DNA from 2 places in the Cellulomonas sp. P2_F12 genome. Region 2 is predicted to be linked to the other one. Evidence: predicted binding sites of a transcription regulator. Region 2 holds the regulator's gene; the other holds the start of a gene.
The links. The regulator HrcA, encoded in region 2, represses chaperone genes, less so after heat shock. The targets are predictions, from matches to a motif close to TTNGCACTCGNNNNNNNCGAGTGCNAA.
Positions count from the first base shown of each region.

Region 1: AC1DWH_RS04680 (Hsp20/alpha crystallin family protein) is a predicted target of HrcA. The motif match lies at 3,540-3,566, and genes of this name have one in related genera.

Region 1 is NZ_JBFUEV010000001.1:1,026,762-1,033,297, forward strand. It holds gene AC1DWH_RS04660 (PP2C family protein-serine/threonine phosphatase) at 1-590, shown strand, start outside; gene AC1DWH_RS04665 (hypothetical protein) at 627-752, opposite strand; gene AC1DWH_RS04670 (zinc-dependent alcohol dehydrogenase) at 752-1,954, opposite strand; gene AC1DWH_RS04675 (aldo/keto reductase) at 2,087-2,863, opposite strand; gene AC1DWH_RS04680 (Hsp20/alpha crystallin family protein) at 3,013-3,453, opposite strand; gene AC1DWH_RS04685 (acyl-CoA dehydrogenase family protein) at 3,917-4,909, shown strand; gene AC1DWH_RS04690 (PIG-L family deacetylase) at 4,906-6,264, shown strand; gene AC1DWH_RS04695 (glycosyltransferase family 2 protein) at 6,261-6,536, shown strand, end outside.
Region 2 is NZ_JBFUEV010000001.1:870,270-876,805, reverse strand. It holds gene hemW (radical SAM family heme chaperone HemW) at 1-817, shown strand, start outside; gene AC1DWH_RS04055 (DUF4870 domain-containing protein) at 822-1,196, opposite strand; gene AC1DWH_RS04050 (DUF2189 domain-containing protein) at 1,374-2,474, shown strand; gene AC1DWH_RS04045 (DUF3097 domain-containing protein) at 2,523-3,380, opposite strand; gene hrcA (heat-inducible transcriptional repressor HrcA) at 3,519-4,541, shown strand; gene dnaJ (molecular chaperone DnaJ) at 4,603-5,730, shown strand; gene AC1DWH_RS04030 (16S rRNA (uracil(1498)-N(3))-methyltransferase) at 5,753-6,511, shown strand.

The DNA.
Region 1 (6,536 bases), 160 kb from region 2:
TCGACGCCACCGGCCACGACCTGCACTCCGGCCTCGCGGCCGCGACCGCGCTCGCTGCCTACCGCAACTCACGCCGTGAGGGTCACGGACTGTTCGAGCAGACCGAGGCGGTCCACCGCGCGGTCGGCGACGAGTTCGCGGGTCGCATGTTCGCGACGGGCGTCCTGGGGACGCTCGATCTCGACACCGGCGAGCTGCGCTACATCGCGGCCGGCCACCCGCCGCCCCTCGTGCTGCGGCGTGGCCACGTGGTCAAGGTCCTGGACTCCGGCCGCCGCCCGCTGCTGGGTCTCGACATGGCGGCCGCGAACGTGGCCGTCGAGTGGCTCGAACCCGACGACGTCCTCGTCCTGTACACCGACGGGATCACCGAGGCCCGTGACGCCGAGCGCCAGTTCTTCGGCCTCGACCGACTGGTGGACTTCGTCGAACGCGAGGCCTCGGACGGCGTTCCCCTGCCCGAGATCGTCCGCCGGGTCGGGCGTCGGATCCTGGAGCACCAGAACGGCATCCTCCAGGACGACGCGACCATCCTGCTGATCCAGTGGACCTCCAACGGTCAGGATGCCCTCGAACCGACGCCCGAGTAGGGGGTCCCAGGTGCGGCGCATGCCGGCCCAGACCTGTCAGGGCACCGGCGGGTGGAGCGGCCGCGAGGTCCCGACCACCCACATGGCGTAGGTCCAGCCGTCGGCCAGCACGTCCAGGACGGCCTGCGGCGAACACCCCATCGCCCTGGTGACGGTGGCCATCAGCGCGCCGGCTCCGCCGGGTCCAGGACGACCTTGATGCAGCCGTCCTCCTTGGCCTGGAACATCGCGTAAGCCTCCGGAGCCTGCTCCAGCGGGAGCCGGTGCGTGCGCAGGTCGAGCACGCCGAGCGGGTCGTCGTCCGCTGCGACCAGCGGAAGCAGGTCGTTAACCCATCGGCGGACGTTCGCCTGCCCCATCCGCAAGGTCAGCTGGCGGTCGAACAGATCCATCATGGGCAACGGGTCCACCGCACCGCCGTAGACGCCGGAGATCGACACGGTTCCGCCGCGCCGCGCCAGCCGGATGGCCGTCTGCAGCGCCGCCAGGCGATCGATCCCGGCCTTCTCCATCACAGGCCGCGCAAGAGCGTCGGGCAGAAGGCCGGCGAGCTTCTGCGCCCCCGTCGCTGCGGGCGACCCGTGCGCCTCCATGCCCACGGCGTCGATGGTGGCGTCGGCGCCCCGGCCGTCCGTGAGGTCCCGCACCGCGGACTCGAGGTCGTCGACCTCCGTCACGTCGAGCACGTCGACGCCGTGCCGGCGGGCCATGGCCAGACGTTCCGGCACGAGGTCCAGGCCGATCACCAGCCCGGCTCCACGGTGCGCAGCGATGCGCGCCGCCATCTGCCCGATCGGGCCCAACCCGACGACGACCACCGAGCCGCCCGGCGGAACCTGCGCGTACTCGACGGCCTGCCACGCGGTCGGCAGGACGTCCGAGAGGTAGAGGTACCGCTCGTCGGGGCTCCCGTCGTCCGGCACGATGACCGGCCCGAACTGTGCCTGCGGCACGCGCAGGTACTGCGCCTGCCCGCCTGGGACCTGGCCGTACAGCTTGGTGTACCCGAAGAGGGCCGCGCCCTTGTCCTGGTCGCGGACCTGCGTGGTCTCGCACTGCGAGGTGAGACCGTGCGTGCACATCCAGCAGGTCCCGCACGCGATCCCGAACGGCACGACGACCCGGTCGCCGGGCTTGAGCCGCGTCGCCTGCGACCCGACCTCCTCGACGACACCCATCGTCTCGTGCCCGAGGATGTCCCCCTTGTCGAGGTACATCCCCAGCACGCTGTACAGGTGCAGGTCAGATCCGCAGATCGCGGTCGACGTGACTCGCACGATCGCGTCGTTCGGCTCCTCGATACGGGGGTCCGGGACGGTCTCGACCCGGACGTCCTCGCGTCCTTGCCAGGTGAGTGCTCGCACGTCGGTCCTCCCGGTCGTCAGTCCGGCGACGTCTCTGCACCTGACACGCATCGTGCGCTCCCGCGTCCGGGACCGCGACTCGGGCCGGTGCCGGCCGCACCCAGCGCCACCGGGCGGTTCGGTCCTGGAACGTCAGGCGAGCGCGTCGATCCGGGCCATCTCCTCGGCCGTGAGCTCGAACCCCAGCACGTCGAGGTTGGCGGCGATCCGGTCCCGGTCCGTCGACTTGGGTATCACGACCACCTCGTGCTGCACGTGCCAGCGGATCACCACCTGTGCGGCCGTGACGTCGTGTGCCGCGGCCGCGTCGGCCAGGGCCGGGGCGCGTAGGTCGGAGCGCTTCAACGGGCTGTAGCCCTCGACGACGATCCCGCGCTCGCGGTGCGCGGCGAGCAGCTCCGGGTCGTGGTCCGCCGGGCTGTACGGGATCTGGTTCACGGCCGGCGTTTCGCCGGTCGCGTCGATCAGCTCGTCGATCTGCGCGATCGAGTAGTTCGAGACGCCGATCGAGCGGACCAGTCCCTCGTCCCGGGCCGCACGGAACGCGTCCCACGTCCGCGGTGCCGGAGCACCGCCGGGCGGCCAGTGGATGAGCCAGAGGTCCAGGTGGTCGAGATGCAGCGCGGCCAGTGACTCGGTGAGCGTCTGTCGTTCACGCCCGACGCGTTCGGGCGGGAGCTTGGTGGTGACGAAGACGTCGTCGCGGTCGATGCCGACCGTGGCGAGCGCGCGTCCGACCTCCGCCTCGTTGCGGTACATGGTGGCGGTGTCGATGTGGCGGTAGCCGAGCTGCAGCGCCGTGCTGACGGCTCGCTCGGCCGCGCCACCTCCCGCCTGCCAGGTGCCCAGACCGACCATGGGTATCGCCCCGCCCGGCAAGCTCAGCGTGGGCACCTCGACGTGGATCATCGACCCATGATGCGTGGCCGTGCTGCGGCGCGCGAGCGAACCCGGGAAGCGCGCGGCAGGGGCGCGGAGGTCCGGCTCGTCCGCACAGGACGTCCCTCGCCTCGTCGGCGGCGCTCTCGCAGTCCGCGTCGTGCCCCTACCGCCTGGTCTTATGCGGTGGTGTCGGCCTGCGCGGTGATCTCAGCCGCGTCACTCCCGTGCTGGACCGTGATGCGGCGCGGCTTGGCTTCCTCCGCGACCGGGATGCTGAGCGTCAGGACCCCGTCGGTGTACGTGGCCGAGATGTCGTCCAGAGCCAGACCCCGGCCGACCGTCAGCTGCCTCGCGTAGGTTCCGACCGGCCGCTCCTTGGCCAGCCACTGCACGCCCTCGTCCGGCCTGCCGGTGCGCTGCGCCCTGATCGTCAGGGTGCGGTCCTCGACGTTCACGTCGATGGTCCCGGGGTCGGCGCCCGGAAGATCCATGTGGAGCACGTAGTGGTCACCGGCTCGGTACAGGTCCATCGGCATCGTCGCCGAGGATCGTTCGGCCGTGACCAGCTGGCCGAAGATCCGGTCGAGCTCCTGGAGCGGGTCGAATCGCGTAGCCATGATCCTCACCTCCCTCTCGGTGGGCGTCGGACGGTCCGGCGCCCGGATGCTTTCCGGCCTCGGCCGGAACGGCTACAGCAGAAGAATTAGCACTCGGGCATCGGGAGTGCCAGGGGGGATCGGTGGGCGTTCGCAGTGGGCGAACCCGCCGACACGACAGGTCTCGGCGCGAGCACGAGACCTCGGGTCGACGGACGCCGCGCGATCGCGCGGCGAAGTACCTACGCTCGTGCCAGGTCGAGGAGCGGCTGTCGAGACCGGCGAACTCGCGTTGCCGGGGCACGAGAGGCCAGCCCATGCCACAGCGACATCCAGGTGCGAGGGCCAGGAGCACGGCCGACCGCGTCCACATCTGGCGGTCCCGGTGAGCACGACCACGCGGCGAGCGGATCCGACAGTCGACTGGGCGGGAGTCCGCATCGGCCCCGGCCCGGCGCGTCCCCTCCCGGCACTCCCGGGCTCCGTGGACGAGGCCCTGCGGGACGTTCCCGACTGGCCCGACGACCTGCTGCCCGGGCGGGGCGACACGCTGGGCCTGTGGGAGCTGCTGGCGTCGCTCGCCGCCTCGGACCTTGCCGTGGCCCGCGCCGTCGAACCGCACCTCGACGCGCGAGCGATCCTCGACCAGGCCCAGCCGGCCGACATCACCAGCGGTCCGTTGGGGACGTGGGGCGTCTTCGCCGCGCAGACCCCGGCCCAGCGGTTGCGCGCGACGCGCGCGCCTGGCGAACCGTGGCGGCTGCACGGGGTCAAGCCCTGGTGCTCGCTCGCGGATCGGTTGGATGGCGCCCTCGTCACCGCGCAGCTGCCGGGCGAGGCCGACGACCACGGTCTGTTCGTCGTCGACCTGCACGAACCGGGCCTCACGGTCATGAGCGACGCGTGGGTGTCGCGCGGTCTGCGCGAGATCCCGAGCACGGCCGTCCAGTTCTCCGACGTCCGTGCCGAGTTCGTCCGCGACAGCGACTGGTATGTGCGGCGTCCGGGATTCTGGTGGGGCGGGATCGGCGTCGCCGCGTGCTGGTACGGCGGCGCGGTCGGCATCGCCCGACGGGTGCTGAGCGAGGCGCACCGACGGCCCGACGACCGCTTGCTCGCCATGCACGTCGGCCAGATCGACGAGCGGCTCGCGGCGGCGCGCTATGCCCTCGCCCATGCTGCGAGCGCCGTCGACGTCTCCGGACGGGCCACCGACGGCGGCCGGGTGATGGCCTCCGACATCGAGCGGGCCGCCGGCCGGCTGCTGGCCCGGCGCGTGCGCGCGGTCGTCGCGCGAGCCTGCGAGGACGTCCTGCAGAGCTCGGCCCACGCCCTGGGCCCGGGACCGCTGACGCAGGAGGAGAACCACGCCAAGCGCGTGGTGGACCTCCAGGTCTACGTCCGGCAACACCACGCCGAGCGTGACGACGCGTCGCTGGGCGTCACGTTGGCGGCGTCGTCGGACGAGCCGTGGTGAGGTTCGACGGCCGCGCGCCCGGCACGTCCGCGGACGACTGGTCGGCGGACCCCCGGCTCGCGGACCTCGACCCGATCGGCCTGCCCGGACGCGGACGCGTGGTCGTCGTCGCGGCGCACCCGGACGACGAGACCCTGGGCGCTGGTGGCCTGATCGCCGAGCTCGCCGCGGCAGGGCGCCCCCCGGAGGTCGTCGTCGTGACCGACGGGGCCGCCTCTCACCCGGGTTCGGTGACCCTGCCGCCGGAGCGGCTCGCCGCGCTCCGGGCGGACGAGGTCCGGCGCGCCGTCGCACTCCTGTCGCCCGACTCACCGGTGACGCATCTCGGCCATCAGGACGGCCGCGTCCAGGAGGAGCGCGACTCCATCGCCCGCGAGCTGGCCGAGATCTGCGGCCCGGATGCCTCCGCCGTGACGCTGGTGGCGCCGTGGCGGGGCGACGGTCACCGCGACCACCGGGTGCTGGGCGAGATCTGCGCCGAGCGGGCGGTCCAGACCGGAGCCCAGCTGCTCGAGTACCCGATCTGGCTCTGGCACTGGGCGACGCCGGCGGACCCGGACGTGCCGTGGTCGCACATGCGGGCGCTGCGGCTGTCGGACCGCTCGATCGTGCTCAAGAACCGCGCGGTCGGCGCGCACGTCACGCAGGTCCGCGCGGCGTCGCCGGCAGTGGCGGACGCGGCCCCGCTGCACCCGGAGTTCCTTCGTGCGTTCGACCGGGACGTCGAGGTCTTCGTCACCGCCGGGAAGTCGTCGGGCGACCTGTCCGCGGCGTTCTTCGACGAGAGCTACGCCCGCCGCGGCGACCCGTGGTACCTGGCCACGCGGTGGTACGAGCGCCGGAAGCGGGCCGCCACGCTGGCCGCGATCCCCGAGGACGAGGTCGGGAGCGTCCTCGAGATCGGGTGCTCCATCGGCACGCTCACCGTCGAGCTCGCCCGGCGCTGCCGCCGGCTCGTGGCGACCGACGTCTCGGCGGCAGCACTGTCGCAGGCGAAGGAACGGACCGGCCACCTGGCGAACGTCGACCTGCTCCAGCACGACATGGCGGAGGGTGTGCCGGGTGGTCCCTACGACCTGATCGTCCTCTCCGAGGTCGGCTACTACCTGACCGCGCCGCACCTGCGGCGACTGGCTCGCGAGCTGACGGACGCGCTCACCGAGACGGGCAGCCTGGTGGCGTGCCACTGGAGACACCCGGTGGCGGAGTACCCGCTGGGCGGGGACGCCGTGCACCATGTGCTGCGCAGCTCGATCGGTGCCCGGCGGCTCCTGATGCATGTCGAGGACGACTTCGTCCTCGAGGTGTGGAGCCGCGATCCACGCTCGGTGGCGAACCGGGCAGGGCTGGCATGACGGCGCCGATCGAGCACGTGATCGTCGTCGTGCCTGCGCGCAACGAGGAGGACCTCATTGCCCGCTGCCTGCACTCGGTGTGCCTCGCCGCCGCGGCGACCGTCGGTCCCAGCGTGCACGTCGTCGTCGTGCTCGACGACTGCGACGACGCGACCGCGCTGATCGCCGCGCGGTTCCCCGTGGATGTCCACACGATCGCCGTGCGGTCGGTCGGTGCCGCACGTGCGTACGGCGTGTCCCACGGGCTGTCGGTTGCGCGTTCGGACCTGGCC
Region 2 (6,536 bases):
CGGGTCGCTGGCCGCGCTGGCGGACGCCGGGTTCACGCGCGTGTCGTTCGGCATGCAGTCGGCGGTGCCGCACGTGCTGGCAACGCTGGACCGCACGCACGACCCGCGTCGGATCCCGGACGTCGTGCGTTGGGCGCAGGAGGCCGGCCTGGCCGTGTCGCTCGACCTCATCTACGGGACGCCGGGGGAGTCGCTCGACGACTGGCGGACCAGCGTCGAGGCGGCGCTGGCCACGGGTGTCGACCACGTCTCCGCGTACGCGCTGGTGGTCGAGCCCGGCACGCGGATGGCGGTCCAGGTGCGGCGCGGCGAGCTCGAGCTGCCCGACGGCGACGACCAGGCCGCGAAGTACGAGCTGGCGGACGACCTGTTCGAGGCCGCCGGGCTCGGCTGGTACGAGGTGAGCAACTGGGCGCGGACGCCCGCCGACGCCTGCCGGCACAACCTCAGCTACTGGCGCGGCGACGACTGGTGGGGGATCGGTCCCGGGGCGCACAGCCACGTCGGCGGGGTGCGCTGGTGGAACGTCAAGCACCCGCGCGCGTACGCGGACCGGCTGGACCGCGGTCTGAGCCCCGCGGCGGGGCGGGAGACCGTCACGGGCGACGGGGCCGTGCTGGAACGGCTCATGCTCGGCGTCCGGCTGGCCTCGGGGCTCGCCCTGGACGACCTGCCGACCGAGGCGCGCCCGTCGGTGGCGGGCCTCGTGGCCGACGGCTTGGTCGACGGCCGCGCCGCGGTCGCGGGCCGGCGGATCGTGCTCACGCGCCGCGGTCGGCTGCTGGCGGACGCCGTGGTCCGCACCCTCGTCGGCTGAGGCCTCAGCGCACCAGCTCGAGGCTGAACGGGTACCGGTACGAGCCGCCGCGCTGCACGGCGACGGCGGCGAGGATGCTCAGGACCAGGCTGATGATGCCGAGCGCGACGGAGCCGATCCAGCCGATGAAGCCGAGCACGGGGATCGCCCGGACGATCGCGCACGCCACCAGGCCGATGAGCACGGTCAGCTGGAAGTTGAGCGCCACGCGAGCCTCGTCGGCGGTGCCCTTCTCGCGGTTGACCAGCCAGATCACCAGCGCAGGGACCCAGCCGACGTAGAGGTAGGCCAGGATCCCGCCGAGGTGGGCGAGCATGCCCAGGTTCCTCGTCTGGTCCGCGCTGCTCGGCGGCGGGCTCTGCGGGTGCTCGTACGACATCGGGCTCGCTCCTCGTCCGGGGGCCGTCGACCTGACGGCACGCGCAGCCTACCGACGGTGCCGGCGTCGCGTCGGGCGGTCCGACATGCCCGGTAGACCCGATTCCTTGACACGTGCCCCCGGCTTCGGTTCGCTCAGGCCTGGGCGACGAACGCCCTGTGACCAGGGAGGCCACGCATGAGCGAGAACCCCGGCGGTACCCCGCCGCGTGACGACGATCCCGCGCAGGCACCTGAGCCTGTCGTGCCCGAGACACCCCCTGTCGTGCCCGACCCCGTCGAGGAGCCCGCCGCCGAGGCGGCACCGCCGGCGCCGCCCGCACCCGAGCCCGCTCCGCCCGTCGCGCCCCCGGCCCCGCCCGTCGCGCCCCCGGTCGCTCCGCCCGCTCCGCCGGCCCCGCCCGCTCCGCCGGCGCCCGGTGCGGGATACCCGCCGCCTCCGCCCCCGCCGCCGGCCCCGGACTACGGGCAGCCGCAGTACGGCCAGCCCGCGCCCGGCAGCTACCCGCCCCCGGCCGGCTACGCCTCGGCAGCTCCCGGTGCATACCCGCCGCCCGCGGGCGGCTACGGCGCTCCGGTGCCGGCATCACCCATCGGCGAGGCCTACTCCTACGGGTGGAAGGGCTTCACGCGGTCGGGTGGGCTCTTCATCCTGGCGACGCTGATCTGGCTCATCGTCGGTGCCGCCGTGGCGGCGATCCTCTGGGGGATCCTCATCGGGGGCGCGAGCCTCACCGACCCCAACCGCAACGGCGGCGGCCTCATGGGCGTCGGGTTCTCGTTCGTGACCGTGATCCTCTACGCGGCGCTCGCCCTGGTGGGGTACCTGATCGAGGCGGCGTTCATCCGCGCGGCGCTCGGCATCACGGACGGGCGCGAGGTCAAGCTCGGCACGTTCTTCACGTTCACCGATGTCGGCCCGATCCTGCTGACCGCCCTGCTGCTCGCCGGCATCAACCTGGTGGTCGGGTTCGTCTCTTGGATCCCCGTCATCGGCTGGCTGATCTCGATCGCGGTGAACTTCCTGCTGTTCTTCACGCTCTGGTTCGTCATCGACAAGCACATCAACCCCATCGACGCGCTGCGCTCGAGCGTGCAGCTCATCACCGCGAACCTGTCGACGACGATCCTGTTCTACCTGCTCAGCCTCGTCATCATCTTCGCCGGCGCCCTGCTGTGCGGCCTCGGCCTCTTCGTCGCCATCCCCGTGGTGCTCATCGCCACGGCCTTCCTGTTCCGTCGGCTGCTGGGCGACCCCATCGCGCCGCCCACGCTCTGACGCACGACGCTCGGTGCCCCGGTCCGCCCTCCGGCGGGCCGGGGCTCGTCACGTCGTGACGAAGTCGATGAGCTCCTCCACGCGGCCCAGGAGGCTGGGCTCGAGGTCGGCGTAGCTGCGCACCGAGCGCAGGATGCGCTGCCACGCGCGGGCGACGTCGGCCTGCTCGTCGGCCGGCCACCCCAGCTCGCGCAGGATGCCGTGCTTCCACTCGGTGCCGCGCTCGATCGTGGGCCAGGCGGCGAGCCCGATGCGCTCGGGGCGGACGGCCTGCCACACGTCGACGTACGGGTGGCCCAGCACGAGGACCGAGCCGGCGGGGTGGCCGCGGACGGCGTCGGCGGCGATCCGGCTCTCCTTGGACCCGGCGACGAGGTGGTCGACGAGCACGCCGACGCGCCGGCCCGGTTCGGGGCGGAAGTCGCGCAGGGCCTCGGCCAGGTTGTCGACGCCGTCGAGCAGCTCGACCACGACGCCCTCGAGCCGCAGGTCGTCGCCCCAGACCTTCTCCACCAGCTCGGCGTCGTGCTTGCCCTCGACCCAGATCCGGCTGCCGCGGGCGATGCGGGCGCGGGCGTCGTGGACGGCGACCGAGCCCGAGGCGGTCCGGGTGGGCTTCGCGGGTGCCGGGGCGCGCACGGGGGCGGTCAGGGCCACGGGCTCGCCGTCGAGCCAGAAGCCCCGTCCGAGCGGGAACGTGCGCGTCCGGCCACGGCGGTCCTCGAGGACGACCACGTGCTGGCCGCCCGACTTCTCGACCCGCACGACGGCGCCGACCCACCCGGTGGTGACCTCCTCGACGACGAGGCCGGTCTCGGCGGCCTGCGGGCGGCTGGTGCGGGTGGGCCGGTGGTGCGTCGAGCCGGAGCCCCCGAGCACGTCCGAGCCGTAGCGGTCGTCGTTCACCCGGGCAGCGTAGAGGCGCATCTCCGCGACGGGCCGCAGCCGCCCCGTGGGTGTCGCGTCCGCGGCGTAGCATTGGCACTCCCGTGCGGGGAGTGCTACCCGGTGCGCGTACGCGGACGACCAGACGGAGGAGGCGACATGAGCGAGGACCGACGGCTGGACGTGCTGCGGGCGATCGTCGAGGACTACGTCGCCACCAAGGAGCCCGTGGGCTCCCGCGCGCTGGTGGAGCGCCACTCGCTCGGCGTGTCACCCGCGACCATCCGCAACGACATGGCCGCGCTCGAGGAGGGCGGGTACATCGCCCAGCCGCACACCTCGGCCGGTCGCGTGCCGACCGACAAGGGCTACCGGCTCTTCGTCGACCGGCTCTCCACCGTCAAGCCCCTGTCGAGCCCCGAGCGCCGCGCCATCGGCGCCTTCCTGGAGAGCGCGCAGGACCTCGACGACGTGGTGGACCGCGCCGTGCGCCTCATCGCGCAGCTGACGCACCAGGTCGCCGTCGTGCAGTACCCGTCGCTGCGGCGCTCCGCGCTGCGGCACGTGGAGCTGGTGCCCGTGGGCGCCCGCCACCTGCTGGTCGTCCTCATCACGGACACCGGGCGTGTCGAGCAGCGGACGCTCGAGCTGGGCTCGGACTTCGACGAGGCGGTCGTCGCACGGCTGCGCTCGCGCCTCAACGTCAGCGCCGCCGGCCGGCGCCTCTCCGAGCTGCCGGTGGCGCTGGGCGAGCTGAGCGACGGGTTCGCGCCCGGCGACCAGGGGCTCGTCGGCGCGGTGGTCGGGGTCGTCGAGGAGACGCTCGCGCAGGAGAGCGAGGAGCGCGTCGTGCTCGCCGGCACCGCGAACCTCGCGCGCGTCGGGGGCACCGACGTCCGGTCGATCGGCCCCGTGCTCGAGGCGCTCGAGGAGCAGGTCGTGCTGCTGCGGCTGCTCTCGGAGATGGCCGAGGACTCGGCGACAGTGTCGGTGCGCATCGGTCGCGAGAACCAGCACGACGGGCTGTTCGAGACGAGTTTCGTGACCACCGGCTACGGCGACGAGGGCGGAGGTTCGGTGGCCCGCGTGGGCTCGATCGGCCCGCTCCGGATGGACTACCCCGGCACCATGTCCGCGGTCCGCGCGGTCGCCCGCTACCTGACGCGCATCCTCGCCCAATGACCCGCCACGAGACCCCCTCCGTGACCCTGTCAACGACAGCTGGAAGTGAGCACCCCCTCCCGTGACCGACTACTACGAGGTCCTCGGCGTCCCGCGGGACGCCAGCCCCGAGCAGATCAAGAAGGCCTACCGCAAGCTCGCGCGCGAGCACCACCCGGACGTCGCGGGCACGGACGCGGGCTCCGAGGACCGGTTCAAGGACGTCTCGCGCGCGTACGACGTGCTGGGCAACCCCGAGAAGCGGCGCGCGTACGACCTGGGCGGCGACCCGTCGTCGCCCGGCGGCGGGATGGGCGGCGGCTTCGGCTTCCAGGACATCTTCGAGACGTTCTTCGGCGCCGCGACCGGCGCCGCGGCGCAGCGGGGACCGATCCCGCGCGCCCGCCGCGGGCAGGACGCGCTCGTCCGCCTCGACCTGGACCTCGCCGACGTCACGTTCGGGATCCACAAGGACGTGCCGGTCGACACGGCCGTCGTCTGCCCGACGTGCAGCGGCTCGTGCTGCCGGCCCGGCACGTCGCCCCGCACCTGCGAGGTCTGCGGCGGTCGGGGCTCGGTCCAGCGGGTCGCCCGCTCGTTCCTCGGCCAGGTCATGACGACCCAGCCGTGCGCCGCGTGCCACGGGTTCGGCACCGTCATCCCCGAGCCGTGCACCGAGTGCTCGGGCGAGGGCCGCGTCCGCTCGCGCCGCACGCTGAGCGTCGACGTCCCGGCGGGCGTCGACACCGGCACCCGGATCAAGCTCACGGGCCAGGGCGAGGTCGGTCCGGCCGGTGGCCCCGCGGGCGACGTGTACCTGGAGGTCCGCGAGCGCAAGCACGACACGTTCGTGCGGCGCGGCGACGACCTGCACGCGACCCTCGAGGTGCCCATGACGGCGGCGGCGCTCGGCACCGTCCTCACCCTGGACACCCTCGACGGTGCGCGCGAGGTCGATCTGCGCCCCGGCACGCAGCCGGCGCAGGTCGTCACGATCAAGGGCCTCGGCGTCGGTCACCTCCACGCCTCCGGCCGCGGTGACCTGCACGTCCACGTCGAGGTGCACGTGCCGACGGCGATGGACGACGAGCAGGCCGAGCTGCTGCGGCGGCTGGCCACCCTGCGCGGCGAGGAGCGTCCGGAGGCCCGGCTCGCGGCGTCGAACACCGGCGTGTTCGCGAAGCTCCGCGACAAGCTCTCGGGCCGCTGAGCATGACGGCGCCGGCCGCGTCATGAGCGCGCCCGTCTTCCTGGCCGAGCCCGGCTCGCTCGACGCGGTCGTCGACGGCGGCACCTACCTGCTCGCCGGCACCGAGGGGCGCCATGCGGGCGTCGTGCAGCGCCGCGGGCCGGGGGAGCGCGTGGACGTCGTCGACGGCGCGGGCGTGCGGCTCGTCGGCCTGGTCGGCACGGTGACCGGCGACGGCGTGCTGGTGCAGGTGCAGCAGCGCGTCGTCGAGCCCGCACCCGCCGTCACCCTGGTGCTGGTGCAGGCCCTCGCCAAGGGCGACCGCGACGAGATGGCGATCGAGGCGGCCACCGAGGTGGGAGTCGACGCGGTGGTGCCGTGGCAGGCGGACCGCTCGATCGTCGTGTGGCGCGGTGACCGGGCCGCGAAGAGCCGCGCCCGCTGGGTGGGCACGGTCCGGGCGGCCGCCAAGCAGTCGCGGCGCGCTCGCGTGCCCGACGTCGAGGTCGCGCTGGACGCGAAGGGCCTGGTCGAGCGCGTCCGCGGCGTGGTCGGCGCCGGTGGGGTCGCCCTGGTGCTGCACGAGGACGCGACCGACGCCATCGCCGCCACGGCGCTGCCCGACGCCGGCGAGTGCCTCGTCCTGGTCGGGCCCGAGGGCGGGATCGGCGACGTCGAGCTCGGGCGGCTGCTCGACGCGGGCGCGCGCGCCGTCCGGCTGGGACCGCACGTGCTGCGGACGTCGACGGCCGGACCGGTCGCGCTCGCGCTGCTCGCCGAGCGGCTCGGTCGCTGGGGCTGAGATTGCTGTGGGCGCGGACTCGTAG